DNA from 2 places in the Thioclava sp. ES.031 genome. Region 2 is predicted to be linked to the other one. Evidence: riboswitches for the same ligand, from Rfam matches in the RefSeq annotation. Region 2 holds a riboswitch; the other holds the start of a gene.
What was found. Region 2 has a riboswitch for cobalamin ahead of AXZ77_RS08305 (hypothetical protein). Riboswitches for the same ligand answer to the same signal wherever they lie in the genome.

Region 1: another riboswitch for cobalamin. It lies ahead of AXZ77_RS11120 (TonB-dependent siderophore receptor); the one in region 2 lies ahead of AXZ77_RS08305 (hypothetical protein).

The regions. Positions count from the first base shown of each region.
Region 1 covers NZ_PDJO01000001.1:2,315,242-2,330,885, forward strand. Annotated here, with positions in the region: gene AXZ77_RS11060 (alpha/beta fold hydrolase) at 1-240, shown strand, start outside; gene AXZ77_RS11065 (ImuA family protein) at 337-921, shown strand; gene AXZ77_RS11070 (hypothetical protein) at 931-1,722, opposite strand; gene AXZ77_RS11075 (sulfur transferase domain-containing protein) at 1,792-2,544, opposite strand; gene AXZ77_RS11080 (DUF6691 family protein) at 2,586-3,236, opposite strand; gene AXZ77_RS11085 (YeeE/YedE thiosulfate transporter family protein) at 3,233-3,748, opposite strand; gene AXZ77_RS11090 (serine hydrolase) at 3,903-4,793, shown strand; gene AXZ77_RS11095 (FMN-binding glutamate synthase family protein) at 5,072-6,682, opposite strand; gene AXZ77_RS11100 (cobalamin-binding protein) at 6,747-7,565, opposite strand; gene AXZ77_RS11105 (ABC transporter ATP-binding protein) at 7,565-8,311, opposite strand; gene AXZ77_RS11110 (iron ABC transporter permease) at 8,311-9,294, opposite strand; gene AXZ77_RS11115 (ABC transporter substrate-binding protein) at 9,291-10,040, opposite strand; gene AXZ77_RS11120 (TonB-dependent siderophore receptor) at 10,129-11,952, opposite strand; cobalamin riboswitch at 12,089-12,283, opposite strand; gene AXZ77_RS11125 (DUF475 domain-containing protein) at 12,313-13,359, opposite strand; gene AXZ77_RS11130 (DUF1499 domain-containing protein) at 13,516-13,941, opposite strand; gene speB (agmatinase) at 13,938-14,909, opposite strand; gene AXZ77_RS11140 (SLAC1 anion channel family protein) at 15,166-15,644, opposite strand, start outside.
Region 2 covers NZ_PDJO01000001.1:1,711,084-1,726,727, forward strand. Annotated here, with positions in the region: gene AXZ77_RS08300 (homocysteine S-methyltransferase family protein) at 39-1,088, opposite strand; gene AXZ77_RS08305 (hypothetical protein) at 1,220-1,525, opposite strand; cobalamin riboswitch at 1,651-1,854, opposite strand; gene AXZ77_RS08310 (ABC transporter ATP-binding protein) at 2,026-3,150, opposite strand; gene AXZ77_RS08315 (carbohydrate ABC transporter permease) at 3,153-4,046, opposite strand; gene AXZ77_RS08320 (carbohydrate ABC transporter permease) at 4,043-4,924, opposite strand; gene AXZ77_RS08325 (ABC transporter substrate-binding protein) at 4,954-6,213, opposite strand; gene AXZ77_RS08330 (cation-transporting P-type ATPase) at 6,447-9,083, shown strand; gene acsA (acetate--CoA ligase) at 9,203-10,942, shown strand; gene pdhA (pyruvate dehydrogenase (acetyl-transferring) E1 component subunit alpha) at 10,939-12,936, shown strand; gene AXZ77_RS08345 (dihydrolipoamide acetyltransferase family protein) at 12,941-14,122, shown strand; gene AXZ77_RS08350 (acyl carrier protein) at 14,119-14,361, shown strand; gene AXZ77_RS08355 (SLC13 family permease) at 14,416-15,644, opposite strand, start outside.

The DNA of each region.
Region 1 (15,644 bases), 600 kb from region 2:
CTTGGCTGCATGGAGGCGTTCGGCACCACCGATTTTCGCGAGGATCTGGAGGCGGTGCGCGTGCCCGTTCTGGTGATCCACGGCGACAGCGACGCGATCGTGCCGCTCGAAGGCTCCGGCGCGCTGACCTACAAGGCGATCCCCGACAGCCAGCTCTTCATCATCAAGGGCGCGCCACATGGCTGCAACGTGACCCATTCGGATGAGTTCAACATCGCGCTGCTCGAGTTCCTGAAGTAACGCCACCCGCTTTCCCGGCCTGCGATCCCTTGCGGGCCGGATTTCTCTTGCCTACTATGTTCATGCTTTGTTTCCACCTGACCCGCTGCCGAACCGATGACCACGCCCCACCCGTTCCCCCTGCGCGAAGGCCGCACCCATGAGGTCTGCGGCATCGGCGCCACAAGCTTCGCCTGTGCGGTCTGCGCCAGCACCACGGGGCCGATCCTCTGGGTGAACGAACGCCATCGCCGCGAGGGACTCAATCCGCGCGGGCTGGTGAGCTTCTTCGACCCGGCGCGGCTTCTGCTGGCGCGCGGCAAGGATCAGACCGACACGCTCGCGGTGATGGAAGAGGCGCTGCGCGACGGCTCGGTGCCGCTGGTGATCGGGGAATTGCCGCGCGAGATCGGGCTGACGGCCGGGCGGCGGCTGCAACTGGCCGCCAAGGAGGGCCGCGCGACGGGGCTGTGCCTGATCCTGCCCGATGGCGGCTCGAACGCGGCGGAGACGCGCTGGCACGCGATGCCCGTCTACGACAAGCTGCTGCGCGAGGGGGTGGACTCGCCCCGGCTGCGCTGGCGGCAGCTGAAGAACAAATCCGGCCCCTGCCGCGCCTGGGAGGTGGAGTGGAACGCGAAGACCCGCGCGCCCGAGATCCTCTCGGTCAATGACTGCGCACCCTCGAGCGTGCCGGTGTAGACCCGCGGCTCAGAGGTCGAGCTTATCCTCGATCGCGCCGATCTGAGCGACGGGATCGACGGGCCACTGGCTGATATTCTGCAAGCCGCGATCCTCAAGCACCTCGCTGCCCGGATGATCCGCCAGCCACGCCTCGATCTGCGCATCCCGCGCGCGCAGAAGGGCCGCGAATTGCGGACGGTAGAGCGTGACCATTCCGCTCAGCCACAGGTTCACCGCCCAGTTCGGATGCGCCAGTTCGATCGCGAAATGATCGAGCAGCCGGATCATGTCCTCGGCGCGGTAGAGGCATTCATCCGTGACCCAGCGATTGGTGGTAAAAATGCGGATCGCCCGGCCCTTCGCATCCACGCTGATCGCGCCGATATGGACGAAGCGCGCAGCCGTATCCTCGGGGATCTTCGCACCGGGCAGGTCCCACGGCTCCAGCCCCGGAATGATCCCTTCGGGGCGCATGAACAGGTGGAAATGCCCGTTCTCCCCCTCGGCCATCTCGCGCGCGTCATGGGCGTGGTAGAAATAGTGGCAATGCGTCTCGGTATCGAAGACATCGCCCTGCGGATAGCGCGACCAAACAAGGAAATCCCCCTGCCCGCGCAGCACTTCCGAGACGACGCTCATCCCCGATTTCGCCAGCACCGTCTCGCATTCGAGCACGGTCTCGGCCGCGTCATGCATCTCTTCGAGGCGCGCACGCGGCAGCCCCTCGATCCCGGGATTGGCGATGCGCAGCGTGGGCGCGGGCGTCGCCGGGTTGGCGCTGTCGGGTGACATCTCGGAGGGCGTTTCGGGTCGGGTCATCGGTCTCTCCTCATGCGAACGGGGCCAGCCTAGGCGCTGACCCCGTCCTTGTCATCGCGACATCTGCGCTCAGAGCGGCTCCATGCCGAGCATTTCACGCACAGCCGGTTCGCGCGAGGTCTTCAGACCGACCTGACGGCCTTCCTCGATGGCGATCTCGTTCGGCACGCCTTTCGACGCGCGGTAGAGCGCCCACATCGCGCCCACCCGGTTCGAGCTCTCGCAATGCAGCAGGATCGGGTAGTTCGCCGGGTCTTCGACGATCTTCGCGAATTCGGCGACCTGCGCCTCGGTCGGCGCCTTGGTCGGCACGGAGATCTGGATGTAATTCATCCCGGCCTTCTGCACGAGATCGCCCTCGTTCGGCGCACCTTCGTCCGGCTTGAGCAGGCTCACGACGGTCTTGAAGCCGAGCATCTTGAGCATCGGAATGCCCGTCGGGTCGATGAAGCCACCGGTGCCGACATAGGGCGTCGCGCGCAGGTAGTTGTCGACGATCGGGGGCATCTTGTCGCCATAGGGCGCCTGGGTGGCCTTGACGGTGGTGTCATAGGGCCCGCTGGCCATCGGTGCCGCGTCGCTGCCCGCATCCGCAGCCTTGGCCGCCGAGGGCGCGCAGGGGTTCGCCGCAGCCGGTGCGCAAGGGTTGGCGGCCGCCGGAGCGCAGGGGTTGGCCGGCGCACAGGGGTTCGTCACAGCCGGAGCGCAGGGGTTGGTCGCCTGCGCGCTGGAAGTGGCGGGAACGGCGGCGCTCATCGCGACCGCAGTCACCGGCACCATTGCGGCGCGCAGCAGGCTCTTGCGTTTCTTATGCAGTTTCATGGACTTTTTCCTCCCTAGAATTTCGTCCGTATTACAAACCGTTACCCGCGCGCATCTGCCGATGCGGACGTCAGGGCGAACTCGTCGGCCTCGTCATCCGGGGCGCAGACCTCTTCGGCGGTGAACGGACCGCCGCGCGACCGCTCGAGGATCGTGCCGAGGCGGAAGCCCACGGCGGCGATGATGATCAGCGCCAGCAGGATCACCCATTCCGGCAGCCCGAAGAGCTGCGGCAGGGTCTGTGCCGTCGGCCCCTGACCTGCGAGGTAGAAATCCTTGATCGGGTCGAAGACCCACGCGAAGACCGAGGTGCCGAGCACCATGCCGATCGCGAAGACCACCGCGTCGATCCGGCCCGAGGCCACGCCGACCACCGACGTGCCCGGGCAATAGCCGCCCACAGCAAAGCCCGCGCCGATGAAGACACCGCCCAGCAGGATCGCCCAGAAGAAGAGCGTGGGGATGAAGACCGCAGCCGGGCCCATCCAGCCCATCGTCCGCAGCACGTAAAGCCCCACGGCGCAGACGATCACGGCGGTGAACATCACCTTGAAGACCGAGAAGTCGCGCAGGGTGAACTGCCCCGTCAGCTTGCGCGGAGAGCCGAAGCCCGCCGCCTCCAGCGCGTAGCCGAAGAGAATGCCCGACAGGAGGCCCGAGGCTATGCCGCTATCGTAAAGAGGGATGCTCATTGCCAGATCCTCCGCATCATCATCGAGACGGCGAAGCCCGCCGCGAAGAAGCCGATCAGGAAGACGAAGCCCGCCACGGCGAGCGTAGCACTACCCGACAGGCCCAGACCCGAGGTGCAGCCGCGCGCCAGACGCGCGCCGAAGCCCACCAGCGCGCCGCCCAGCAGCGCATAAACGAGGCGATTGCCGCTCGTGGTGCGCGGGCCGCGCTCTACCTTGACCGAAATCCGGCCCGCGCCTTTCGCGCCGAGCCACGCCCCGATCAGGACACCGACCACTTCCCAGGTGATCCAGCTCAGAAGCGGGCTACCCGCCGCCATGAAGGGACCGAAATAGGAATTGTCTGCGGTCGCCTGCGGGGCGACCCAGTCATTGGCCTGTGCCGCGAAGCGGGTCACGAAGCCGGATGCGCCGAGCCCATGCCCGGTCACGACGAAGGTCAACAGCAGAGCCAGGCCGAGCGCGGTGCCGGCGGCGAGCGGTGACCAAAATGCTTTGGGTGCGTCTCTCATGAAAGCCTCCCTTCCTCCCATGATCATATTCATAGGTGATGATACAAATCGCCAAAGCCGTTTCAACTTTTTTCAGCGCCGCGATGCGGCAAATGACATAAACTCGGGAAGCGCCCTGCCCGATCCACCAGAAAAATTACGTAAAGACAAAGCCTTGCCCCAACCCGCCACCGTCTTCACCGCGACGATTGACCGCGACACTCGCTGCCAAACGGCGCAGGAAGGCGCGCCACTCTTTCCCTATTGGAGCTTCACCAAGCCGGTCATCGCGGCGCTCGCGCTGATCCTCGAGGCCGAGGGGCGGCTCGAATTGGACGCGCCGCTCGATCTGCCGGAGCTGCCCGAAGGCTGCACACTCGCCCATCTGCTCGATCACAGCGCGGGCCTGCCCGATTACGGCTCCCTGCCCGCCTATCACGCGGATGTCGCGGCGGGTCGGACGCCCTGGCCGCGCGATCTGCTAGTGACGCGGGTGCTGGCACAGCGTGCGGCTCCCCCACCGGGCGAAGGGTGGAGCTATTCCAACCTCGGCTACATGCTCGCCCGCGAGGTGATCGAAGGCGCGGCGGCGATGGGCCTCGCGGAACTGGTGCAAGAGCGGATCGCGGGGCCGCTGGGGCTGGAGAGTGTCCGGCTCGCCCAAACGCCCGCCGATTTCGCCCCGCTTCACTGGCCCGAGGCGCGCGATTATCACCCCGGCTGGGTCTATCACCGCACGCTGATCGGCACGGCGGGCGATGCCGCGCGGCTGTTGCACGGGCTGGGCGGGCTGCTGCCAGAAGCCGCATTCGCCCGCATGACCGCCTGCCGCGAATTGGGCGGCGCGCTGCCCGACCGCCCCTGGACGCGGCATGGATACGGGCTTGGGCTGATGTGCGGCGACTGGAGCGATTTGCGCGTCTTCGGCCATTCCGGCGCGGGGCCGTTCAGCTCCAACGCCGTCTATCATTGCCCCGAGACAGGCCGCATCGCCGCCGCCTTCACGCATGGCCCCTTCGAGGGCCCGGCCGAACAGGCCGTCTTCAAGCTCGTAGCGGGGCGGTGAGGGCTGCGCCCGACCCTGGGTGGGCGCATGCGCTCCCTAGGTGGATTTCGGTTTATCGCTCCACCTCTCCCTAACCTGCGTTCCCGCGGCTCCGGTGCAGATGCGCCCTCCCGGGGGGAGGGTCGGGCGCGGCCCGGGCTGGCCGCCCGGGCGAAGGCACGGTTTCAGACGCGTTCCGAGACCTCGGGCGCTCCCCTCATCGCAAGCAAGAGACGCCGCCAAAAAGAAAGGCGGCAACCTCCGTCGCCGCCTTTCCCAAGATACCGTGAAATCCGTTCTCACACGCCGCTGTCGAAGGGCTCGAACGCCTCGGCGCGGGCGCGCTTCCAGCGCTTGAGATAGCCGAAGCGGTCGTCATCCTCGCGCAGGAGGAACCCTTCGGGCATGTAGTGATAGATCTCGTCGCCCACTTTGAAATCGCGCTCGCGGTCGCGCACCAGCAGGTGATGCGGCAGGAACTGCCCCGGATGGGTGAGACCCGCGGCCCCCGTCATCTCGGCCAGCGCCTTCATCGTGTTGCGGTGGAAATTGGCCACGCGCTGCGATTTTTCGGGCACCACCAGCGCGCGCTGACGGATCGGGTCCTGCGTCGTCACCCCGGTCGGGCATTTATTCGTGTGGCACGACTGCGCCTGAATGCAGCCGATCGAGAACATGAAGCCGCGCGCCGAGTTCGCCCAATCCGCCCCGATCGCCAGAACCTTGGCGATATGGAAGGCAGTGACGACCTTGCCCGAGGCCCCGATCTTCACCTGATCGCGCAAGCCCGCCCCGCGCAGCGTGTTGTGCACGAAGCTCAAGCCTTCCACGAGCGGGAAGCCCATGTGGTTGGCGAATTCCAGAGGCGCGGCCCCGGTGCCGCCTTCCTTGCCGTCGACCACGATGAAATCGGGGGTGATGCCGGTCTCCAGCATCGCCTTGACGATGCACATGAACTCGCGGCGGTGACCGACGCAGAGCTTGAAGCCCACCGGCTTGCCGCCCGACAGCTCGCGCAGCTGGCCGATGAATTCCATCATCTCCAGCGGGGTCGAGAAGGCCGAATGCGAGGCGGGCGAGATGCAGTCGCGATCCATCGGAATGTCGCGTGCCTCGGCGATCTCGGGGGTGATCTTGGCCGCAGGCAGCATGCCGCCATGGCCCGGTTTCGCGCCCTGGCTCAGCTTCAGCTCGATCATCTTGACCTGAGGGTCCTGCGCGCGCTTGGCGAATTTCTCGGGGTTGAAGCTGCCATCATGGTTGCGGCAGCCGAAATAGCCCGAGCCGACCTCGTAGATCAGATCGCCGCCCTCACGGTGATAGCGCGAAATCCCGCCCTCGCCCGTGTCATGCGCGAACCCGCCCATCTTCGCGCCCTTGTTGAGCGCCGTGATCGCATTGGCCGACAGCGCCCCGAAGGACATTGCCGAGATATTGTAGATCGACGCCTTGTAGGGCTGCTTGCACGCCTCCCCGCCGATCTCGACGCGGAAATCGCTATCCTCGATATGGCGCGGCTTCACCGAATGGGTGATCCACTGATAGCCCGATTCCGAGACGCGGATACGGGTGCCGAAGGGCTTGGCGTCCTCGATATCCTTGGCGCGCTGATAGACGATCGTGCGGGTGGCGCGGGAGAACGGAATGTCTTCGTCGTCCCCCTCGATCAGATATTGGCGGATCTCGGGGCGGATTTCCTCGAAGAAGAACCGCAGATGGCCGAGGATCGGATAGTTCCGGGTGATCGCGTGTTTGGTCTGGATCAGATCGTGGATCCCGACCAGCGTCAGGAAACCGAAGAGGATCGCGGCGACCAGAAACCAATCCGTGAGGATCAAGCCGGAAAGCGCGCCGAGGGTCAGCAGCGCTGACAGGACGAGCGGAGAAAACCGAATAAAACGCGTGAACATGCCCCCTCCCGCGGGGTTTTTTATCGTGTGTTCTTATGCACGCCCACTCTAGCGCGCGCGGGTTCTATGTCGAAGAACAATTACGCCCGCAACCCCGGATCGGGCCCGGATCGCACCAGATCGCGGCCTCCAGCGCGTCGAGCCCGTCCGTTAGCGCTGCAGGCCCGGGTTGGAGGATCAGGGTCGATTTGACCTCGTGCAGCCGGTTTCGCGCAACAGCCGGAACATCCTGCCAGCCTTGCCTTGCGGAAACTTTCTCGGGGCGGAATTTCTTGCCGCACCATGACCCCACGATGACCTCGGGCGCGGCGTTGATCACTTGTTCGGGAGTGACGATGCGATGCTTGGCTTTGCCCTCTCTCGCCAGATCGGCGAAGACGTCGCGCCCGCCCGCGATCTCGATCAGCTCCGACACCCAGCCCACGGCAGAGATCAGCGGTTCGTCCCATTCCTCGAACCAGACGCGCGGACGGTTGGGGCGCGGCTTCGCGGCGATCTCCGCCAGACGCGTCTCGTAACCCGCAGCCAGCAGTTCCGCGCGCTCGGTGCAACCCACCAGCGCGCCCACCGTGCAGATCATGTCGAGGATACCCGCGACCGAGCGCTGGTTGAACGCATGCACGGCGACGCCCTCGCGCACCAGCCCCGCGACGATATCGGCCTGAAGGTCCGAGAAGGTCAGAACGAGGTCCGGCTTCAGCGCGAGGATCTTCGGCAGATCGGCGGAGATGAAGGCCGAGACGCGCGGCTTTTCCTGACGCACCCGTTTTGGCCGCACCGCGTAGCCCGACACGCCGACGATGCGCGCGTCTTCGCCCAGTAGGTAGAGCGTCTCGACCGTTTCCTCGGTCAGGCAGACGATGCGCTCGGCCGGAAATGCCATCAGACCCCCAAGGTGGAAAGTGGTTGAAAAACGGGGCCTTCCGGCGTGATCTTGAAGTGCGCACGGATGTGGAAGACCTCGGCCAGAAGCGTCTCGGTCAGCACCTCGCCGGGCGCACCGTCCGCGACCAGCCGCCCGCGATCCATCACCCAGAGCCGGGTGCAATGGCGCGCGGCCAGCCCCAGATCATGCAGCGAGGTGACCACCGCGCCGCCCGCCTGCGCATGGGCTGTGAAGACCTGCATCGTCGCGATCTGCGCCGCCGGATCGAGCCCTGCGATCGGCTCGTCGGCGAGGATCAGCGGGCTTTCCTGCGCGAGCGCCCGTGCGATCAGCACCCGCGCCTGCTCGCCGCCCGAGAGCTGCGTGGCGGCACGGTCGCGGTAGTTGTCGAGCCCCATCCGGCGCAGCGCCTCCTCCACTGCGGCCGCCCCGCGCGTCGCCTGATCGCGGCCATGCGGCAGCCGCCCCAGCGCCACCAGATCGGCGACCGACAGCCCCCAGGCAATCTCGCGCGCCTGCGGCAGCCACGCCGCCGCCCGCGCCCGCGCCATCGGGTCGAGTGCGGAGAGCGAGCTGTCCCCGCGATGCGACAAGAGCCCCATCGCGCCCCGCAGCAGCGAGGTCTTGCCCGCGCCATTGGGCCCGATCAGCCCGATCACCTCGCCCGGCCCGACCTGCGCCGAGACGCGATCGACCACCGGACATTCGCCACGCAGAACGGTGAGGTTTTCCAGCTCCAGCATCAGCCCTCGCGCCCCATTTTGCGGATCATCGACAGGAAGAACGGCGCGCCGACCAGCGCGGTCAGCACACCCAGTTTCAGGTCGCGCTCGGGTGCGATCACCCGCGTCGCGATGTCTGCCAGCGTCAGCATCGCCGCCCCGCCAAGCGCCGAAGCCGGAAGCAGCCGCGAGGGCCGCGCGCCCACGGATTTGCGCAACAGATGCGGCACGACGAGGCCGACGAAGCCGATCGCCCCCGCGACAGCCGTGGCCGCACCGACCATCAGCGCCGTGCCGAAGACGATCTGAAGACGCAGACTTTTCAAGGAGATACCCATCGAAGCTGCAGCATCTTCGCCAAGGCTCAGCGCATCCAGCCCCGCGCCCGCGCGCAGCAGGATCAGCGCGCCGACGATCAGGAACGGCAGCGCCAGCGCGACATGGGTCATCGAGCGATCGGCGAGCGAGCCCATCATCCAGAACACGATCTCGGCCGCGGCATAGGGCGAGGGCGCGAGGTTCAGCACCAGCGCGGTCGCCGCCGCCGCCAGCGCGGAGACGGCGATGCCCGCAAGGATCAGCACCAGCGCTCGGCCCTCGCGCCCGGCGAGGATCAGGATCAGCGCGACGGCCACGCCCGCGCCTGCCAATGCGGCCAGCGGCAGGGCCAGAGCGAAGAGCGCGTAAAGCCCGGTCTGGATCGCGATCACCGCGCCAAGCGCCGCCCCCGCGGAGGTGCCAATCAGCCCCGGTTCGGCCAGCGGATTGCGCAGGAAGCCCTGCATCGCGGCGCCCGACAGCCCCAGCGCCGCGCCGACGCCGATCCCGAGGATCGCGCGCGGCAGGCGCAACTCGCGCATCACCAGCCCTGCCGCGCCATCGCCCGAGATCAGCGCGGAGAGGCCGTGAAGCGGCGAAATGCCCGACGGCCCGATCAGCAGCGAGGCTGCGAACAGCACCGCACAAAGGATGGAGAGAAGGATGAGGATCGCACGGTAACTCATTGCGTCAGCTTCTCTTTCTCGATTTTACGCCCGAGCGTCGCCAGCGTCTCCACCGCGCCCAGCATCGCGGGCGCGCCGCAGGTCCAGCTTGCATCGCGCAGGCCCCGCACGACCGGAAGATCGCGCAGCACCGGATGCGCCAGCACCTCTTGCGCGCGGCTCGTGCCGGTGCCGCCTTGCGAGCCGCCGACGACGACCAGATCGGGGCGATCCATCACCAGATCTTCCAGCGGCAACCGCCCGCCCCAGTCGAGCCCCGGCCCGCTGACGACATTCTCAAACCCTGCCATTTCAAGAATTTGCCCTTCAAGGGTCCGCGGCCCGTAGCCATAGCCCGAGGGCCCGATGATCGCAGCTTTCAGCCCCGGCGCGGGTGTCTGGATCGCCGCCAGCCGCGCATCGAAATCCGCGAGCATCTTCGCCGCGCGATCGGGATGGCCGAGCAGCTTGCCCATCGTCTCGATCCGGCCGCGGATCTCGGGCAGCGAGGTGCCGGGCGGCAGTTGCTCGACCCGGATTCCGAGCGTGCGCAACATGCGGATCGTGTCCGGGTTCGACCATGTATCGGCCAGAACGAGATCGGGAAACAGAATCGAAATTTCCTCGGCACGACCGTAGTTTACGGGCAGTTCTTCAGCCTGTTTCCAATGCACAGACATCGACGGATCGGTCGCGAAATGACTGACCGAGACGATCTGCGACGGATCGGCCAGCGCCAGCGCCAACTGATCCGTGCAGAGGTTCATGGACACGACCCGCGCAGGCTCCTCCGCCCATGCGGAGGAGGTCGCCGCCAGAGCGGCGAAAAGGGCGGCGCAAACCGCCCCTTTCAGATCAGAACCGCGCACGCAGCCCCACATAGGCGGCGCGACCCGAGGTGCCGTAGCCCGGCCACAGCTGGTAATCGGTGTCGGTCAGGTTCTCGATGCGCAGATAGGCCTCTTTGTCATTGCCCAGATCGTAGGTCATCTGCGCGTTCAGCAAGCCGTAATCGGGCTGGCTCTGACGATCGGTGACCACGCGCATATCGGCGGCGAGCGTCAGCTTGTCAGTCACCTGCGCGTCGATCCCGGCGGTCAGGGTATGGCGCCCGAAGGCCGAGTTCCACGTCGAGCCGGCAGAGAGCCCGTCGGGGTTCTTCGAGTCCAGATAGGTATAGCCGAGGCTGTAGTTGACCTTGTTGGAGATCGGCCCCTTCAGACCCAGTTCCAGACCCTGCCGCTTGGCGGTGCCCGAGGTCTGGTAATAGCTGAAGGTCGTGTTGCTGTAGTCGATCAGGTCCTTCACCTCGATATGGAACAGCGTCGCGGTCAGCTTATGCGCACCGAAATCACGCTCGACGCCCAGATCGTAGCTCAGCGATTTCTCGGGCTTGAGATCGGGATTGCCCGCATAGCCGTCATAAAGCTCGTAGCCCGACGGCGCGCGGAACCCGTTGCCCACCGAGGCGCGGACGAGGGTCGCGGCATTGGCCTGCCAGGTGACGCCGAGACGGCCCGTGGTGTTGCCGCCGAAATCCGAGTGATCGTCGTGGCGCGCCGAGGCGATCACGTTCACGCCGTCCATCGGCGAGAAGGCATATTCGCCGAAGACGCCCGTATCCGCGGTCAGGACATCGCCCGTGACATAGGTGCCGGTATAGGTTTCCAGCGTGCGATCCGCCCCGAAGGTCAGCCGCCCCGGCCCCAAATCGGTCGAGGCTTTCCAGTCGAGTTTGCGGCGCTTGCCCTCGTAGCCATAGTCATAGACCGGATACCAGCGCGAGGTCGTGTAATAGGTCAGGCCGAGCTCGTGATCGAGCGGACCGGTCGTGAATTCTGCGAAGAGACGCCCGCCCCGCTCCTTGTGGATCGTGTATTCGTTGCTGTCCGTGGGCGGCGAGCTGAAGCCGTTATCGAACTCGCCCCGGTCGTTCTGCGCGAAGCCGTTGAAGCCGATCAGCAGGTTGTCGGAGATGCGCTTCTGCGCGCGCAGGCTGACGCGGTCGGCGCGGTAGCCGTCTTTCTCGGTATTGCCGTTCTTCTTGTCGGCCGCCGAGAAGCCAGCGGTGTAGACTTTCGACAGCTGGATCGCGAGCTCGTCATCGCCCTTCTTCCAGCCGAAGTTATAGGCCGCATTCGCGGTCTGGTAGGAACCGAGCTCAACCTTGACGCTTTGGCTCACGCCATCTTCGGTCGGGCGCGGCGTGTCGAGGTTGATCACACCGGCGACCGCCTGCCCGCCATAGACCGCCGATTGCGAGCCGCGCATGATCTCGACCCGGTCGTAGTTGAACGTGTTGAACCGGCCCAGATCGGGAAGCACCTGCGTCGCGGACGGATCGGAGACGTCGATGCCGTCCACCAGAACCTTCACGTAGTTCTGCGACACGCCGCGAATGGTGAAGCCGGTCTGCGCGCCCATCGGCCCGCGCGACAGGATGCCGACGCCCGGCGATTGCGCGATCAGATTGGCAAGGCGCGTCTCGCCCGACCGCTCCATATCCTTGCGCGACAGCACAGTGACCGCCTGTCCGGTCTTGTCCGCAGAGTGCGGCTCGAGCGCGCCGTAATAGATCACGATCTCATCGAGTTGGTAAGGTTGGCTGTCTTGCGCAAGCGCGGGGCCTGCCAGCGCGGTGGTGAGCATCAGGCCCATGGTCAAACGGGTGCGGATCATATCCAATTCCCTCGTATCGCGACTCTACGGTCGCGTGAACTTCGTATCGTAAGTCTTTGGAAATTTAGAATTTCCGCCGACGGTGAGAATGTCACCACTGACGGAATACCGCCTCCGCTGCGCGCCCCGCACAGGCAGAAAGGATGAGCGCCTCGGCAGGTCTCCTGGCTCGCGGGTCTTGGTTTCGGCTGGCCTTCCCGGGTCGCCCCAGTGGCTCAGTCAGCCGTCACTCGCCGCTCACAGTTGCGGGGGCAGCCCCGGAATGAATGCACGCATCGCACCGGGTTCCCTTTTCATCCGCCAAGGCGGAACCGAAGTGCCCCTGCTGTGCCGCGCGCGCCGCAGTCTGTCAAGAAAATTTCAACTCTCGACGGCGGCTCTGCTGCGCCGGTTGAACCGGATCGAGGACAGCAGCGCCAGCCCGATCAGCCCGGCCCCGATCAGCCCGGTAATTACCTCGGGCACTTCCACCAGCGTCTGCGCGAACATGACGACGGAAAGGATCAGGATCGACCAGAAGGCGCCGTTCTCGAGATAGCGGAATTCGCTCAGCGTGTTGCGCTCCACCAGCATCAGGGTCATCGAGCGCACATACATCGCGCCGATCCCCAGACCGATCGCGATCAGGAACAGGTTCTGGGTCAGCGCGAAGGCCCCGATCACCCCGTCGAAACTGAAAGACGCGTCGAGCACTTCGAGATAGAGGAACGCGCCGAGGCCCGCCTTGGCCGTATCGGCGGCGATATTCGTCCGGTCGAGCACGTGGCTCAGGACTTCGACACCCAGGAAGGTCGCAAGCCCGCAAATGGAGGCGAACATGAAATCGTCCTCGCGCCCTTCCGGCAAGATCCAGGTGAAGACCAGAATGACGAGCAGCACGAGGCCGATCTCGAGCCCGCGGATCGAGGCGAGCGATCGCAACCGGCATTCGAGCGTGCGGATCCAGTCGACCTCCTTGCCCTCGTCGATGAAATAGGTGAGCGCGACCATCATCAGGAAGGCCCCGCCGAAGCCCGCGATCGACAGATGCGCGTCCTCGATGATCTCGGCATATTCCGCCGGATGTTTCGCGGCGAGTTGAACCGCTTCCCACGGCCCGATGCCGGCTGCGACCACGACGATCAGCAGCGGGAACAGGATACGCATCCCGAAGACCGCGATCAGGATGCCCCAGGTCAGGAAGCGACGCTGCCATTTCGGCGTCATCTGGTGCAGCTTGTTGGCGTTGACGATGGCGTTGTCGAAGCTCAGCGAGATTTCCAGCACGGCAAGCACCGCCGTGATCATCAGGAAAGAGACCGCGCCGCCAAGCCCGCCGGTCTGGGTGAACCCCAGCGCGAATGACCCGACCAGCCCCGCAACGGTGACGGCGATGGCCCAGGAAAAATAACGATACATGGTGGTCATGCTGGCTCCGGCTGCATGGGGCCTCACTTAGGCTCCGCCCCCTCTCTTCGCAAGGGAGCGCGCCGTCAGAGTTGATCGCTGTGACCCGGCGAGCGCGGATCGAGGCGGCGGGATACGCGCCGCGAGACGCGGAAGCCGCGCCTCGGATCAGACCCGCTACAGCCCTGCCTCGTCGAGCCAGCCCATGATCCGGGCCTTGTTCACCCCGAGATCGGATCTGCCGTAGACGAGATGGCCACGGATTTGCAGCGTATTGCCCTCGACCCAAAGCGTGGTGACATCGGGAAAGCCCCAGAAGGCGGAGCGGGTGACATAGGCCGCATGCCCCTCATCGACGTTGCCCGCGACGCGCTTGGTGCGCGCGGTGGCGCGGATGATCTTGTCGAGCGCGGCCATCTGCGCCAGCGGGTCGGCCACCTCGCGCGCAGCCTGAAACCCGCCCGTCTCGGGGTGATCGCCGGGCGCTTTCGCCAGACCTTCGATCTTGTAGCGCGCAGGGTCGATCGGGGCGAAGCGCACCCAGCCATCGGCCACGGCCATCACGGCCAGCCCAAGCGCGAGGATCGTCACGGCTCGGCTCATTCCGCGCCCTCCCGCAGCCCCCAACCGGCCAGCGCGATCAGCTCGGTCGCGACATGCGCGCCCGCGATGGCCGTCACGCCGGTCGGATCGTAGGGCGGAGAGACCTCGACCACATCGCCGCCGATCAGGTTGATGCCCTTCAGCCCGCGCAACAACTCTGCCGCCTGCCAGCTGGCCAGACCGCCCCAGACCGGCGTACCGGTGCCAGGCGCGAAGGCCGGGTCCAGCCCGTCGATATCGAAGGTGATGTAGCAGGGCCGCTCGCCCACCACCGCGCGAATGCGTTCCAGCGTGGCCTCTACGCCCTCGCGATGCACCGAAGGCGCATCCACGATCGTCACGCCCAGCGTATCGGGATTGTCGGTGCGGATACCGACCGAGACGGTATTCTCGGCCGTCACGACGCCCGTTTTGATCGCCTTATACAGGAATGTGCCGTGGTCGATCCGGTCCATATCGTCATCGGCCCAGGTGTCGGAATGGGCGTCGAACTGAACGAGCGCGATCTCACCATGGGCAGCAGCGGCCGCACGCAGGATCGGCAGCGTGATGAAATGATCGCCGCCCAGCGTGATCGGCACGACGCCCGCCCCGAAGATCGCGCCCAGATGCGCCTCGATCCGGCCGGGGACCTCCGGCACATTGGCATAGTCGAAGGGCATGTCACCGTAATCGACGATGGCGAGTTCAGAGAACGGGTCGTAGCCCCAGCCATAAGGGGCGTCGAACGCCTGCAGCGTCGAGGCTTCGCGGATCGCACGCGGCCCGAAGCGCGTGCCGGGGCGGTTCGTCACCGCCTGATCGAAGGGGATGCCGGTCACCGCGATCTGCGCACCCGCGAGGTCCTTCGTATAGCGCCGCCGCAGGAAACTGGTGGCCCCGCCGAAGGTGTTCTCGAAGCTCAGGCCACGTGCCTCTGCCCGCGTAAAAGCCTGATCCACTTGGGTTTTCGCATCTTCCAGAGCCATGATCGCCCCTCCTTTTCGCCCGCGAAATCTGCGCCAGCCCTCGCGGGAGGTCAAGCGGCGTGCATCTATGTGGAGAGGGCCGCGCCCGACCTCGGCTGGGCGCTGGACGCGCTCTGTGGCTTGTCGCTTTATCTCGCAAGCCCGAATGACGCGTGGGCCCGCGCTGACATCGCCAACGCGCCCTCCCGGGGGGGAGGGTCGGGCGCGGCCCGGGGCTAGTCGCCCCGGGCGATCTCAGACCTGAACTCCGCCCCCCTCACTCCGGCTGGCAAATCTCTCCGCGCAGGATCGCAAGCCCCGTGCGCCAGACGAGCCCCACGATCACCACGGCAAGGATCGCGAGGAACGCCACCGCCATGCGCAGATGCGGCTCGGAATGGGCGTATTCGGCATGCAGGAAGGTCGCGATGGTCAGCGCCGCGATGGGGAAGCTCAGCGCCCAGAAGCTCATCGCGAAGGGCAGCCGCAGAATGCGCGGCAGTTGCACCGCGACGAGCGCGGCAAAGACATAGGCCAGCGACAGCAGGATATGCGCGAAAGGATCGACGCCCTGCCCGATCCCGGCCCCGGGCACGATCTGCTCGCCGGTCAGGCGCAGCCACGCGATGAAGGCCACCGCGGGCGGTGCGATCAGGATCACCAGTGTCGGCTGAAGCTTGCTCGGCAAGGGATCGTGGAAGATCAGACGGTTGAACACCAGCGTCAGCAGCACGAGCCAGAACAGCATCCCGGCCG
Region 2 (15,644 bases):
CCGCGCGAAATGCGCGCGCGACAGGGCAGTGTCACGCCTCAGGCCCCGTCGCCAAGGGCCCGGATATGCGCCGGGAGGCGGGCGCTCTGGCCATACATGAAGTGGTTCTCCATGCGCTCCGAGAAGCGGCTAGCCTCGGTCTCGCGGCCCACGGCCTCGGCCATTTCGCGGATATGCATCGGGCTCGCCCCGCAGCACACGCCGAGGTAATTCACCCCGATCGCCTGCGCCTCACGCGCGAAGGTGCCGATCTCGTAGCGGTTGCAGGCCAGCGGATCGAGCGCGGTCGGGAAGGTCCGGCCATGCGGCGAGGGGCAGGTGCAGCCGTTGTGATCGGAGAGGTTGAAGAAGGTCGGCTCCTCCTTCGTGGTCCGGTAGGGCACGGGCAGGGCGCCGACATGGCAGCTCACCGCCGCGCGTACCTTGCGCAGCCACGGCATCATCGTCTGCGGCCCGCGGAAGCAGTTCAGCCCGACGACATCGGCGCCCGCCTGTTCGAGCTGCTGGCAGGTCTCGACGATGCCGACTCCGTCCATCATCTCGTTGGCCGCCATCGGCGCGAGCGTCAGCACCACCGGCAGACCCGACGCCTTCGCAGCCTCCAGCGCACAAAGCGCCTCGCCCGCGTAGTAGAAGGTCTCGCCGATGAGGATATCCGCGCCTTCCTCGACCGCCCAGCCGACCATCTCGTCGAACATCGCACGCACCTCGGCCTGCCGCGCCGGATCGGCGGGGTCCCAGATATTCGTATTCGAGATATTGCCCGCCATCAGGTTGCCGGTTTTCGCATCGGCGACCTCGCGCGCGATCTTCAGCGCCGCGCGGTTGAGCGGCTCCAGCAGGTCTTCCTTACCGATCACGCGCATCTTCTCGCGGTGGCCGTTATAGGTGAAGGCCTCGACGATATCGCTGCCGGCGCGCTGGAAATCGACATGCAGATTGCGCAGCGCCTGCGGGTATTCGAGCGCCACCTCGGGCACGAATTCCCCGGCAGTCAGATAGCCGCGCCGTTCCAGTTCGAACAGAAAGCCCTCGGCGCAGATCACCGGGCGCGCGTCGAGCAGGCGGGTCAGTTTGTTGTCATTCATGGAGAGATCCTCTCAGTTCATCCATGACCATCGTTTGGAGTGCCGAGCCTCACAGGGAACGGGGCTGCCGTTCCCTGCTGCAATGGTCCTCGGCCGGGCCGCAGGATGCGACCGCAAGACGAAAAACAGGCTCAGAGGCCGCGTCGGGCGCGAGCGCCGCCGCGCCGGAGCGGCGGGGGCATCTCGATCGGCAGGGCGAAAGGCTGCGGGCGCAGCGAGTCCAGCAGCAACTCGCAGAACACCGCGACGGCGGGCGAGGCTGCGCCGAACGGATAGGCCTGCGTATGGGCGATGATCGCCGCCTTCGCATAGGGCATGTCGCCCGGCAGTCCGCCGAGCCATTCCATGTAGCCCAGCGTGCCCAGCTCACGCGCGCGCAGCGGCGAGATCGGTCCTATATCGAGTTGTAAGAGTGAAAGCGTTCGTTCCAAAAGCATCGCGCCCTCCGCGCAAAACGGCGGAAGTGGTCGCGGCACGGCGATATGCGAGGTCCGATCTGGTCCATCTCTCGTCTCTCCGTCCCAAGGCACCCCGCCCGGGTTTAAGGTGACCGAGATGCGCGCGGGCGCGCATCCGAGATGGCAGGTCTCCTGACTCGCGGGTCGTGGCTTCACCGGACCTTCCCAACCTTTGCAGGTCAGTGGCGTTTCCGGTGGCGCTCGCCGCTTACAGTTGCGGGGGCAGTCACGGAGTTGGGCATCGCCCGCACCGTGTTCCCTTTTCAGCCGACCCGTTGGGGCCGGACACCATCCCGGATTTGATCGCAGGAAAATTCGGCCCTGTCCAGATCGGATTGGGGGAGAGACGAAGATGCGGATGTGGCGGCGCTGGTGTCGGTCGGGAGGGACCTAAGCCCGCCTGCAAACAGAGCGCGCCCGTCTCCAACCCGCGGCCGGACAAGAGGCCCTGCAATGTCCCGCGTTTCCGACTTACAGCCTTACAGCCGCAGGCCCGTCTCGGCATCGAAGACCTTGGCCTTGCCCATATCGACCTCGAAGCTGAAGGGCGCACCCGGGGGCAGGGCGTCTTCCGGGCGGACCCGGGCGATCACCTCGATCTCGCCAAGGGCGAAGACGATCATCGTGTCGGGGCCCGTTGGTTCGACCAGATCGACCGGGCGTTCGAAGACGAAACGATCGGGGCCGGGCAGTTCGGTCCCGGCCATAAAGATCGCCTCCGGCCGGAGCCCCAGAACGACCTTGTGCCCATCGGGTGCGGTGACCCGCTCCGTGAACCTCGCGGGCAGGGGAAAGCGAAGCGCCCCCGCCGTGCCCTCGTCGGTCACCTCCACCGACAGCGCGCCCGTCTGTCCATCGCGCCGCAGGGCGCCGGGCAGCATGTTCATTGACGGCGATCCCATGAAGCTCGCGACGAAGAGGTCGACCGGATCGTCGTAGATCTCTCCGGGTTCGGCCACCTGACGGATATGGCCGTTATCCATTACCGCGATCCGGGTCGCCAGCGTCATCGCCTCGATCTGGTCGTGGGTGACATAGACGACGGTCTTGCCCAGCCGCTGGTGCAGCTTCTTGATTTCGGTGCGCATCTCGATCCGCAGCTTGGCGTCGAGGTTCGACAGGGGTTCGTCGAACAGGAAGACCTCGGGCTTGCGCACCAGCGCGCGGCCCATCGCGACGCGCTGGCGCTGGCCGCCCGAAAGCTGACCGGGCTTGCGGTCGAGATAGGGATGGATCTGCAAAAGCGTGCTGAACTCCTCGACCGCGGTGGCCTGTTCGGCGCGCGGGACGTGGCGGGTCTGCATCCCGAACGTGATGTTCTCGCGCACCGTCTTGGTCGGGTAGAGCGCGTAGGACTGGAACACCATCGCGATGTCGCGGTCGCGCGGCGGGGTGTCATCGACCAGCCGCCCGGCGATTTCGATATGGCCGTCGCTCAGCGTCTCGAGCCCGGCGATCAGGTTGAGCAGGGTGGACTTGCCGCAGCCCGAGGGCCCGACGAGGACGATGAATTCGCCCGCCTCGATCTCGAGGTCGATGCCCTTGATCACCTCGTTCGTCCCGAAGCGTTTGCGCACGCCCTGAAGGGAAATTCCCGCTGCCATTGCTACCCTTTCACCGCTCCGGCCGAGAGCCCGCGCACGAACCAGGCTCCGGCGACGACATAAACCGCCAGCGTCGGCAGCGCCGCGATGATCGCCGCGGCCATGTCGACATTGTATTCCTTCACCCCCGTGGAGGTGTTCACCACGTTGTTGAGCGCCACCGTCACCGGATTGCTGTCTCCGATGGTGAAGGCCACGCCGAACAGGAAATCGTTCCAGATCTGGGTGAACTGCCAGATCACGGTCACCACGATGGCGGGCAGCGACATCGGCAGCACGAGCCGGAAGAAGATCCCGAAGAAGCCCGCCCCGTCGACTTTCGCCGCCTGAATGATGCCGCTGGAAACCCCAATGAAGAAGTTGCGGAAGAACAGCGTGGTGAAAGCGAGGCCATAGACCGTGTGTACGAGGATCAGCCCCGGGATCGTGCCCGCAAGGCCAAGCTGGCCCAGCACCCGCGCCATCGGCAGCAAGATCACCTGAAACGGGATGAAAGCGCCGAACAGCATCAGCGCGAAGATCGTGTCGGCGCCGCGAAAGCGCCACTTGGTCAGTGCATAGCCGTTGAGCGCGCCCAGTATCGTCGAGATCGCCACCGCCGGCACGGTCATCATCACCGAGTTCCAGACATAGGGCGCGAGCCCATTGCAGCGCACGCCCACGCAGGCGCCGTTCCACGCCTTCTCCCAGGCGCTGAAGTCGAACTCTTTCGGCAGGCTGATCAGCGAGCCCTCCCGGATCTCGGCCAGCGATTTCAGCGAGGTCGAGATCATCACCAGAAGCGGGATCAGGTAGTAGATGCAGAACACCCCGAGCACGGCGAACAGCACGGCGCGCATCAGGCTGTGATGCAGCCCCCGGCGCTGGACGATCCCGCTTTTGCTCCGCCCGCTCATCCGCTTGTCTTCCTCAGTTCCGAGTAGAGATAGGGCACGATGATCGCGATGACCGTCATCAGCATCATCGTGGCGCTCGCCGCCGCCACGCCCAGCTCGCTGCGCTGGAAGGCGAAGGAATACATGAAGGTGGCGGGCATGTCGGTGGCATAGCCCGGCCCCCCGCCGGTCAGCGCGATCACCAGATCGAAGCTCTTGATCGCGAGATGGGCGAGGATGATGACGGTGGACAGGAACACCGGCCGCAGCATCGGCAGCACGATCCCGGTATAGGTGCGCCACAGGCCCGCGCCGTCGATCGCCGCCGCTTTCAGGACCTCGTCATCGACCGAGCGGAGCCCGGCCAGAAACAGCGCCATCGCGTAGCCGGAGCTTTGCCAGACGGCTGCGATCACCACCGTGTAGATCGCGTAATGAGAGTTTACCAGCCAGTCGAAACTGAAATTCTCGAAGCCCGCCTGATGCATCAGCCGCTCCAGCCCGAGGCCGGGGTTCAGCATCCATTTCCAGACCGTGCCGGTGACGATGAAACTGAGCGCCATCGGGTAGAGGTAGATCGTGCGGATCACCCCCTCGATGCGCACTTTTTGGTCGAGCAGGATCGCCAGAAGGATGCCGATCGCCATCGAGATCGAGATGAACAGACCCGAGAAGACGAAGAGGTTACGGATCGCCACATACCAGCGTGGCGTCTCCCAGAGCCGGACATATTGGCTCACACCGTCGAATTGGTAGTTGGGCATTACCCCCGACCGGGTCAGCGAGATATAGGCGGTCCAGAGTATGAAGCCGTAAACGAAGAACAGGCTCGCCGCGAAAAGCGGCGAGACCACGATCGCGGGCAGGCGCCGTTCCAGCGCCCGCCCGAACCTTGCCATGGGCCCCGTGCCTCCGGGCATTGCAGGCCCTAGTTTTCCTGCGCGCGCTTGATCGCGGCCGCGAGTTGCTTGACCGCGTCCTCGGAACTCATGTCAGAGTTGAAGAAAGCGGTCACGACGTCGAGGAACTCGCCCCGCACCGAGCGCGGCACCGCCATCTCATGCGCCATCGAGGGCACCAGCGTGTCGTTCTCGATCGCCGCCAGCAGATCGGCGTGCGAGCGTTTGGCGCAGGCGTCGAAATCGTCGAGCGGCACGTCGGTGCGCGCCGGGATCGACCCCTTGGCGAGGTTGAACACCTTCTGGAACTCGGGCGACATGATCAACCGTGCGAGCACTTTCTGGCCCTCGATGCGGTCTTCGCCCTCCACCTTGAAGAAGGTGAAGCTGTCCGAGTTCAGCACGAAGCCTTTGCCCGGCGTGGGCCAGCACAGGAAATCCTTCTCCGGCACTTTGCCGGCGGCAAGGAATTCGCCCTTCGCCCAGTCGCCCATGATCTGGAACCCGGCCTCGCCGCGCATCACCATCGCGGTCGCGAGGTTCCAGTCGCGCCCCGAGAAGTTCGGATCGACATAGCCGCGCAGCTTGCGCAGCTGATCGAAGGACTTGACCATCATGTCCGAGGTCAGAGCCTCCGGGTCGAGCTCCACCAGCGCCTTGCGGAAGAAATCGGCGCCGCCGATGCCCAGCACCACGTCTTCGAACAGCGTCGCGTCCTGCCACGGCTGACCGCCATGGGCGAGCGGCACGATGCCCGCCGCCTGCAGCTTGTCGGCGGCTGCGTTGAACTCGTCCCAGGTCGTGGGCATCTCTTCGACGCCTGCCTTCTTCAGCGCCTCCGGGTTGGCCCACATCCAGTCGACGCGGTGGATGTTGACCGGCGCGGCGACGTATTTGCCCTGGTATTTCATGATCTCGGCCAACGCCGGTGGCAGCACCGAGTCCCAGTTGCCCGCATCCGCCACGGATTGGACGTCGTTGAGCGCGCCTTGCTCGGCCCATTCCTGGATGCCCGGCCCCTTGAGCTGGACAGCCGTCGGCGGATTGCCGGCGACGACGCGGGCGCGCAGCGCCGTCATCGCGGCATCGCCGCCACCGCCCGCGATCGGCGAGTCGATCCATTCGCCGCCCTCGGCTTCGAAGGCTTTCTTCAGTTCTCCGACGGCCTTGGCCTCGCCGCCCGAAGTCCACCAGTGCAGGACCTCGACCGTGCCATCCGCCTGCGCCGCGCTCGCACAGAGCGCGCCGGCGACGCTTGCCGCCGCCATCATGGCTTTACAAATGTGCATGTTTTCCTCCTCCTCCCGGTCGAGTTCGCGGTCCAAGATCGCAGCCCGACACGAGATTTAGGCTGAGACGACAGGCGCAGAACGTCATTGATCTCGATCAACGATTTGTGAATCGCGGGTGAGCCGGACCGGGCAGAGGCGAGTTTGACCCTTGGCATCCCTACGCAAGTCCGGGCGATTGCGCTGCCTGCCGAAAGGCTTACCATCGCCTCGGGATGACTGAAGGCCCCGTGATGCAGGATACCGACGCCGCGCCAGCTTTTGCCGAAACCGCCGAGGCGGTGATCGCGCGTCTGTCCGTCCCCTTTCCGAACGGGCTGAGCGCTGAGGAGGCCGCCACGCGCCTCGCGCGCCACGGCCCGAACGCTCTGCGACGTCCCAAGCCCCGAAGCGCATTGCGCATCCTGCTGCATCAGTTTCAGGGGGTGATCGTCGCGCTTCTCGTTCTGGCAACGGTGTTCTCGCTGGTCATCGACGATATCGTCGAGGCGCTGGCGATCCTCGTCGTGCTGCTCTTGAACGGCGCGATCGGGTTTTTCACTGAGTTGCGCGCCACCCGCTCGATGGAGGCGCTGTTCAGCGTCGCCGAGGTCCGCACCCGCGTCCGTCGGGACGGGATGCTCATCGAGGTGGATGCCCGCGATCTCGTGCCGGGCGATCTCGTCATGCTCGAAGCGGGCGATGTGGTGACCGCCGATCTGCGACTCGTCGAGGCGTCGGGGCTTCATTGCGACGAATCCGTGCTGACCGGCGAGTCCCTTCCGGTGCTCAAGACCACCGAGCCGCTGCCATCCGATGCGGTGCTGGGGGATCGCACCAATATGGGGTTCAAGGGCGCGGCCGTCACACGGGGGGCCGGAACCGGCGTGGTGGTGCGGACCGGCATGGAGACCGAGATCGGCAAGATCAGCCAGCTTGCGATGGCGGCCAGTACGGAACCCACACCGCTCGAACACCAATTGACGCGGCTCGGGCAGCGACTGGTCTGGCTGACGATCGTTCTTGCCGTCGCGATCATCGTCACGGGGCTGGCGCAGGGCCACCCGCTCACCAGTATGATCCAGACCGGGGTCGCTCTTGCCGTGGCCGCGATCCCCGAAGGCATCCCCGTCGTGGCCACCTTGTCGCTTGCGCGCGGGATGTGGCGCATGGTGCAGCGCAATGCCCTGATCAGCCGCCTGTCCTCGGTCGAGACGCTCGGGGCGACGACGCTGATCCTGACGGACAAGACCGGGACCCTGACCGAGAACCGGATGAGCGTGGTGCAGGTCTTGCTCGATGGGGGGAGCGTGGATCTGGATGGGCCGGAGACCGGTATCGCGGAGGACCGTCTGCGCGCCGCGTTGAAGATCGGCATGCTGTGCAACAATGCCGAGCTGGGCGACGGCGATGAGGGCCGGATCGGCGACCCGACCGAACTGGCCTTGCTGAGTGCGGCACGACAGGCGGGGGTGACCGAGGACGGAGCGGAGCCACGCCTGCGCCAACATGCGTTCGAGAGCGACAGTCTGATGATGGCGACCGTCCATGCGTTGCCGGACGGGGGCGCGCTCTATGCGGTGAAGGGCGCGCCCGAGGCGGTGATCGCCTCTTGCTCCGAGGTTCTGGGGGCGGAAGGCCCGCGCCCTCTGAGTGCCGAAGACAAGGCCGACTGGATCGCGCGGAACGCGGACGCCGCGAGCGAGGGGCTGCGTGGGATCGGCCTTGCGATGAAGCGGACGGACGGGGCGGAGGACGCGCCCTATGAGGGGCTGACGCTTGTCGCGATTGCCTGCCTTGCCGATCCGTTGCGCAAGGATGTGCCTCCCGCGATCGCGGCCTGCCAGAGCGCCGGGGTTCGGGTGATCATGCTGACGGGCGATCATGCCGAGACCGCCGCGCGCATCGCGAAGGATGCCGGGATCAGCGGAAACGGTGCGGTGGCGATCGAGGGGCGAGACCTCACAGGGCTCGATCTGGAAAACGCCCCGGAGGAAACGCTCGACCGCCTGCGCAAGGCCAGCGTCTTCGCCCGCGTGGCTCCGGCGACGAAGCTGGACCTCGTCAGCTTCTATCAGCGCGAGGGCGAGACTGTCGCGATGACGGGCGACGGGGTGAATGACGCGCCGGCGCTGAAGAAAGCCGATATCGGCATCGCGATGGGCCAGCGCGGCACTCAGGTCGCCCGCGAGGCGGCGCATATGGTGCTCAAGGACGACGATTTCGCGACCATCGTCGAAGCGGTGCGACAGGGCAGGGTGATCTTCGGCAATATCCGCAAATTCATCGTCTACCTGATGTCGTGCAATCTCTCGGAGATCCTTGTGGTCGGGATCGCCGTGGGGGTGGGGCTTCCTGCACCGCTCCTGCCGCTGCAGATCCTGTTTCTCAATCTCGTCACCGATGTCTTTCCCGCGCTGGCGCTCGGCTTGGGACATGGGGACGGCCATGAGATGCGCCGTCCGCCCCGCGACCGCGCCGAGCCGATCCTCGCGCGCAGGGAATGGGGACGCATCGTTGCGCTCGGGGCGATCGTCACGCTGGCGACGATGCTGGCTTTCGGGGGCGCGCTCTACGGTCTGCGGCTCGAGCCCGCCGCCGCCGTCACCGTGGCCTTCGTCACTCTCGCGCTGGGCCAGCTTTGGAACGTGTTCAACATGCGCGAGGCCGACACCCACGCCCTGCGCAACGATGTGACGCGCAACCCCTATGTCTGGGGGGCGCTTGTCCTGTGTCTTGTGCTGATCGCCGGGGCGCTTTGGCTGCCGGGGCTCTCCGATGTGCTGCAGCTGCCGTCGCCCGGTATCGCGGGGCTGGGGCTCGCCGGGGCGATGAGCCTGCTGCCGCCGCTGCTGGGGCATCTGGTCGTATCGCGCGCAACCCGCAGATAATTTCCGCTCCCGCGTTGAGCCACATCAATGAAACTGCCTCTTGTCTTCGCCTAGGGAAGGTCATGGCCGTTCGTGACAGGGGCGGCCCATCGACTGGCATCACCATGGGAGGAGGCGTGATGACTTGGGCGATTATCCGGAAGCCGGCCGCCGAACGGGCAGCCGCCACGCTGACCGATGAGGTCCGCGAGGCGTTCACCTGGGACACCGCGCGGGCGATGCTCGACGGCTTTCCCGATGGCGGGTTGAACATCGCCTACGAGGCGGTGGATCGCCATGTCGCCTCGGGCCATGGGGCAGACGAGGCGATCCTGTGGCTGGGCAAGTCGGGAGAGCGAGAAAGCCTGAGCTATGGTGACCTCGCCGCCCGGACCGCGCGCTTCGCCAATGTGCTGACAAGCCACGGACTGAAACCGGGCGACCGGCTCTTCGGTCTCGCGGGGCGTGTGCCCGATCTCTACGTAGCCGCGCTGGGCACGCTGAAAGCGGGGATGATCTTCTCGCCGCTCTTTTCCGCCTTCGGGCCTGAACCCTTGCGCACGCGGCTCGAGATCGGCGAGGCCAATGCGCTGATCACCACCGCCTCGATCTATCGCCGCAAGATTGCCGCCTGGCGGGACGTGATCCCGTCGCTGAAACTGGTGCTGATCATCGGCGACGAGGCGCCCGACGATTGCGTAGCCCTCGGCCCCGCGATGGCGGCGGCCTCGGAGGAGTTCGAGACGGTCCGCACGGCCCCCGAAGACCCCGCGCTGATCCATTTCACCTCCGGCACCACGGGCCGCCCGAAAGGCGCGGTGCATGTGCATAATGCGGTGGTGATGCATGCCGCCGCGGGTCGCTACGCGCTCGAACTGACGCCGGGCACGCGCTACTGGTGCACCGCCGATCCGGGCTGGGTGACGGGCACCTCCTTTGGGATCATCTCGCCGCTGGTGAACCGGGTGCGGATGGTCATCGACGAGGCCGATTTCGATCTCGACCGCTGGTATGGCATTCTCGAGCGCGAGCAGATCGAGGTCTGGTACACCGCGCCGACCGCGATCCGCATGATGATGCGCGCAGGGAAAGAGGCGGCCGAGCCTTACGATTTCTCGAAGCTGCGGTTTATGGCCTCGGTGGGCGAGCCGCTCAACCCCGAGGCCGTGGTCTGGGGCAACGAGGTCTTCGGCAAGCCCTTCCACGACAACTGGTGGCAGACCGAGACCGGCGGCATCATGATCGCCAATACCCGCGCGATGGATGTGCATCCCGGCTCTATGGGCAAGCCGCTGCCCGGGATCGAGGCGGGGATCGTCGAGCGTGTCGATGAGGGGCTGCGCGACTGCAAGCCCGGCGAGATCGGCGAACTGGCGTTGCGGCCCGGCTGGCCCTCGATGATGCGCGCCTATCTGCATGAAGAGGCGCGCTACAAGAAGTGTTTCGTGGATGGCTGGTATCTCTCGGGCGATCTCGCGATGCGCGATAGCGAGGGCTATTTCTGGTTCGTGGGCCGCGCCGACGATCTGATCAAATCCTCTGGTCACCTGATCGGCCCCTTCGAGGTTGAAAGCGCGCTGATCGAGCACCCGGCAGTGGCCGAGGCCGCCGTGATCGGGCTGCCCGAGGAGACCGCGGGCGAGGTGGTGAAGGCCTATGTCGCGCTTAATCCGGGCTTCGAGCCCTCCGAAGACCTCGAACGCGACATCCGCGGCCTTGCGCGCAAGAAACTCGGCGCGGCGGTCGCCCCGCGCGAGGTGGTATTCCGCAAAACCCTGCCGAAGACCCGTTCGGGCAAGATCATGCGCCGTCTGCTGAAAGCGCGCGAGCTGGGCCTGCCGGAAGGCGATATTTCGACGCTGGAGAGTGACGAGACATGACTGCCGACAAACCGCACCTGACCCATGACCACATCCGCGAATTGCTCACGGCGATGATCCGTGTGCGCCATTTCGAGGATAAATGCGCCGAGCTCTACACGCAGGAGAAAATCCGCGGCTTCCTCCATCTCTACGATGGCGAGGAGGCGGTGGCCTCGGGCGTGATCCCGCGGCTTGGCCCCGAGGATCGCGTCGTGGCGACCTATCGTGAGCACGGCCATGCGTTGGTGCGCGGCGTGCCGATGGAGCGCGTGATGGCCGAGATGTATGGCAAGGTTACGGGCGCCTCGGGCGGGCGGGGCGGCTCGATGCATATCTTCGATGCCGAGCGGAATTTCTACGGCGGCAACGCGATCGTGGGGGGTGGTTTGCCGCTGGCCGTGGGCCTCGCGCTGCGCGACCGGATGACGGGCGCGCCCAATGTCACCGCCTGCTTCTTCGGCGAAGGGGCTGTGGCCGAGGGCGAGTTCCACGAGTCGATGAACCTCGCGCAGCTCTGGTCGCTGCCGGTGCTGTTCGTGTGCGAGAATAACGGCTACGCGATGGGCTCGGCCCTGGCGCGCACCGAGGCCGAGACCGACATAAGGCGCAAGGCGGCGGCTTATGGGACGACCACGGAACAAGTGGACGGGATGGACGTGGTCGCGGTCGAGGCGGCCACCCGCCGCGCGCTCGCCGCGATCCGCGAGACCGGCAAGCCTTATTTCCTCGAATGTCTGACCTATCGGTTCCGGGCGCATTCGATGTTCGACGCCCAGCTCTATCGCGACAAGAGCGAGGTGGCCTCGTGGCGCGAGAAGGGGCCGATCGTGCGGTTCCAGACCTGGCTTTACGAGACCGGGCTGATGCATCCCGAAGAGGTCGCGCAGATCGAGGCCGGGGTTGAAGACGAGATCGCCGCCGCCGTGGCCTATGCCGAGGCGAGCGAGTGGGAGCCGCTCGAAACGCTCACCCGCCATGTCATGGCCGAGGAGCGCCCCGCGCCGCCCGCGCCGCCCGAACCGAGTGCCGAGACCGTCGAGATGACCTATCGCGAGGCGGTCAAGCAGGGCATCCGCGACGCGATGAGCCGCGACGAGCGGGTCTTCCTGATGGGCGAGGATGTGGGCGCATACGGCGGCTGCTACGCGGTCTCGAAAGGGCTGATGGACGAGTTCGGCGAAGACCGTATCCGCGACACGCCGCTGTCGGAGTCCGGCTTCACCGGGGCCGGGATCGGCGCGGCGGCGGCCGGGATGCGTCCCATCGTCGAGGTGATGACGGTGAATTTCTCGCTGCTCGCGCTCGACCAGATCATGAATACCGCCGCCACGATCCGGCACATGTCGGGCGGGCAGTTCGGCGCGCCCGTGGTGATCCGCCTCGCGACCGGCGCGGGCAAGCAGCTGGCGGCGCAGCATTCCCATTCGCTCGAAGGGTGGTACGCGCATATTCCGGGGCTGCGCATCCTCGCGCCTGCCACGCTGGAGGACGCGCGCGGGATGCTCTGGACCGCGATCGAGGATCCCGATCCGGTGCTGATCTTCGAGAACGTCATGCTCTACAACATCACCGGGAAGATCGCGGCGAATGCGGGGCCGGTCGATATCGACAAAGCCGCGATCCGGCGCGCGGGCAAGGATATCAGCCTGATCACCTATGGCGGCTCGCTCTGGAAGACGCTGGAGGCCGCCGAGGCGCTGGCAGGCGAGGGGATCGAGGCGGAGGTGATCGACCTGCGCTCCCTGCGGCCGCTCGATGACGAGACGATCATGGCCTCGCTTGCGCGCACGCGCCGCGCGGTGATCGTGGACGAAGGCTGGCGGTCCGGTTCGCTCTCGGCCGAGATTGCGGCCCGGATCGGCGAGAAATCCTTCTGGCATCTCGATGCACCGGTGGGGCGGGTATGCTCGGCCGAGGTGCCGATCCCCTATCCCAAACATCTCGAGGACGCCGCCATTCCGCAGGTGCCCGCCATCGTGGCCGCCGTGAAGGCGGCGCTCGGGAAAGGGTAACGCGATGGCCGTTTTCAAGATGCCCTCGCTCGGCGCGGATATGGAGGCGGGCAAGCTGGTCGAATGGCTGGTGAAGCCCGGCGATACGGTCAAGCATGGCGATATCGTCGCGGTGGTCGAGACCCAGAAAGGCGCGATCGAGATCGAGGTCTTCGAGGATGGCGTGGTCGAGAAGCTGGTGGCCGAGCTTGGGCAAGACCTGCCCGTCGGCGCGCCGCTCGCCGTTATTCAGGCACCGGGGGAGACCCTCGCGGAACCCAGTGAGGAAGCGCCGCCAGTTGTGCCGCAGACCGCGGCCGAACCCGTCGCGCCCGTGGCGAAAGCGGCGCCGCCAAGTGCTCCGCCCGCAGCAACCCGGTCGGGGATCGCCGCATCACCCGCTGCCAGGGCGCGCGCGGCGGAATTGGGGATCGCGCTGGAGAATCTCACCGGGAGCGGGCCGGGGGGCGCGATCGTCCTCGCCGATGTCGAGACGACGAAACCCACCGCGGCTCCGTCCCCGGCGCAAGATCGCGGCGCCTATCTCGCCGAGATGCGCAAGGCGATCGCCGCCGCGATGGCCCGGTCCAAACGTGAGATCCCGCATTACTACGTCACCCACACGGTCGACCTCAGCACCGCGAGCGATTGGCTGAGCGCGGCCAATGCGGACCGCCCGCCCGAAGAGCGCATCCTGATGGGCGCGCTCTTGATGAAGGCCATGGCGCTGGCGGCGCGCGAGGAAAAGGCGGTGAGCGGGCATTATGGCGAGGATGGGTTTACGCCCTCCACGGCGATCCATCTCGGCCTCGCCATCGCGCTGCGGGGCGGCGGGCTTGTCGCGCCCGCAATCCTCGATGCCGACAAGAAGAGCTTGCAGGATTTGATGGAGGCGATGCGCGACCTCACGATGCGCGCCCGTGCCGGGCGGCTCAAAAGCTCGGAGATGAGCATGGCGACGCTGACCTTTTCGGCGCTCGGCGAAAGCGGGGTCGAGGCGATGGCCGGGATCATCGTGCCGCCGCAGGTCGCCATCGTGACCGCCGGTGCGCCCGGCCCGCAACCGCTGGTGTGCGACGGCAAGGTGATCGCCGCGCAGGCCGTCACGCTGACCCTCGCCGCCGATCACCGCGTGAGCGACGGGCGGCTGGGCTCGAAATTCCTGACCGCGATCGACGCGAAGCTGCAAACCCCGGAGGAGCTATGACCGAAGACGAAATCCGCAGCGCCTATATCGAGGAGCTCGTGCGCGTCGCCCCCGATCTCGATCCCACCGAAATCGCGGGATCGGACCATCTGCAGGACGATCTCGAGCTCGACTCGATGGATATCCTGAACCTCGTGATCGCGCTCAACCAGCGCTTCGGCGTCGCGATTGCCGAGGCGGATTATCCCCAGATCGCCACCCCGGATCTTGCGGCGGCGTTTCTCGCGCAGAAAATATGACGGGGCGCGACCGGTCTGGTTCGGTGGGCGCCACCTGATGGCTGGCGGCTGCGGTCAGAACGCATAGACGATGGGCAGAAGCCCGACCGCGACAATCATCGTGAAAAGCGCGAGGGGCGCCCCGATTTTCAGGAAATCGACGAACCGGTATCCGCCGGGGTTCAGCACGAGAAGGTTCACCGGCGAGGCGACGGGGGTCATGAAGGCCGTCGACGCGGCCAATGCCACGCACATCATGAAGGGTTCGGGCGAGGCGCCCATCCCCTTGGCGATGGCAAGCGCGATCGGGCCCATCAGCACGGCGGTCGCGGTATTGGACATGAAGAGGCTCAACGTCATCGTCACCAGAAACAGCGTTCCGAGAACGACGCGCGGGGCGCTCTCTCCAAAGGTGTCGAGGACGGTCGTCGCGGCGAGATCGACACCGCCTGCGCGTTCGAGCGCCAAGGCGAAGGGGATCATGCCCGCGATGAGCACCAAGGTCTGCCAGTTGATCGCACGATAGGCCGATTGAAGGTCGATGCAGCCGAAAACGCCGAGGGCGACACAGGTGATCAGCGCGATCTGCGCGTTCGGCAGAACTCCGAATGTCATCGCGAGCACCATCGCGGCGAGGATGGCGATGGCGGTTTTCGCCCGTTTGCGTTCGGGCACATAGTCTTCGGCTTCCTCCGGCAACTCGAGAAGGACGAGATCGCGGCGATGCCCCTGCAGGCGCTGGATCGTCGTCCACGGCCCGCTCAGCAACAGCGTGTCGCCGGCTTTCATCTGCGTGTCCGCGACGTCGCCCTCAACCGGTTGCTGGCTGCGGCAAATCCCCAGAACGCTCAATTCCGAAATCGTCCGGAGCTGCGCCTCGACCGGCGATTTGCCGACCAGGGGCGAATTCGGCGGCACCATCGCCTCGACGAGCCCCACGTCGCGGTTCGGAAGCGGGGTGGAGGTCTTGATGGGGGCGCATCGCTGCAAATCATGCGCCGCCATGTAGCCGTCGATGTCGAAGGAGGGCGAGGACAGGATGACGATGAGACGATCATTCGCGACGATCGGCTCATGGGCTTGGGGGAGCAGAAACTCGCTGCCATGCCGCGTGCGTCGCTCGATTGCGAAGATGGCGACGCCGTCGCGCGCGAAAAGCCCGAGTTCGTCGAGCCTTTGCCCGGTGACGTTGCTGCCCGCCGGAACGGCAATGCGCGCGATCCGATCCGTCAGCCCGTAGCGCTCGAGCAGGTTTGGAAATCTCGGCCGCAGGCTGTCGGCAGTGGCGATCTGTTCGCCAGGCC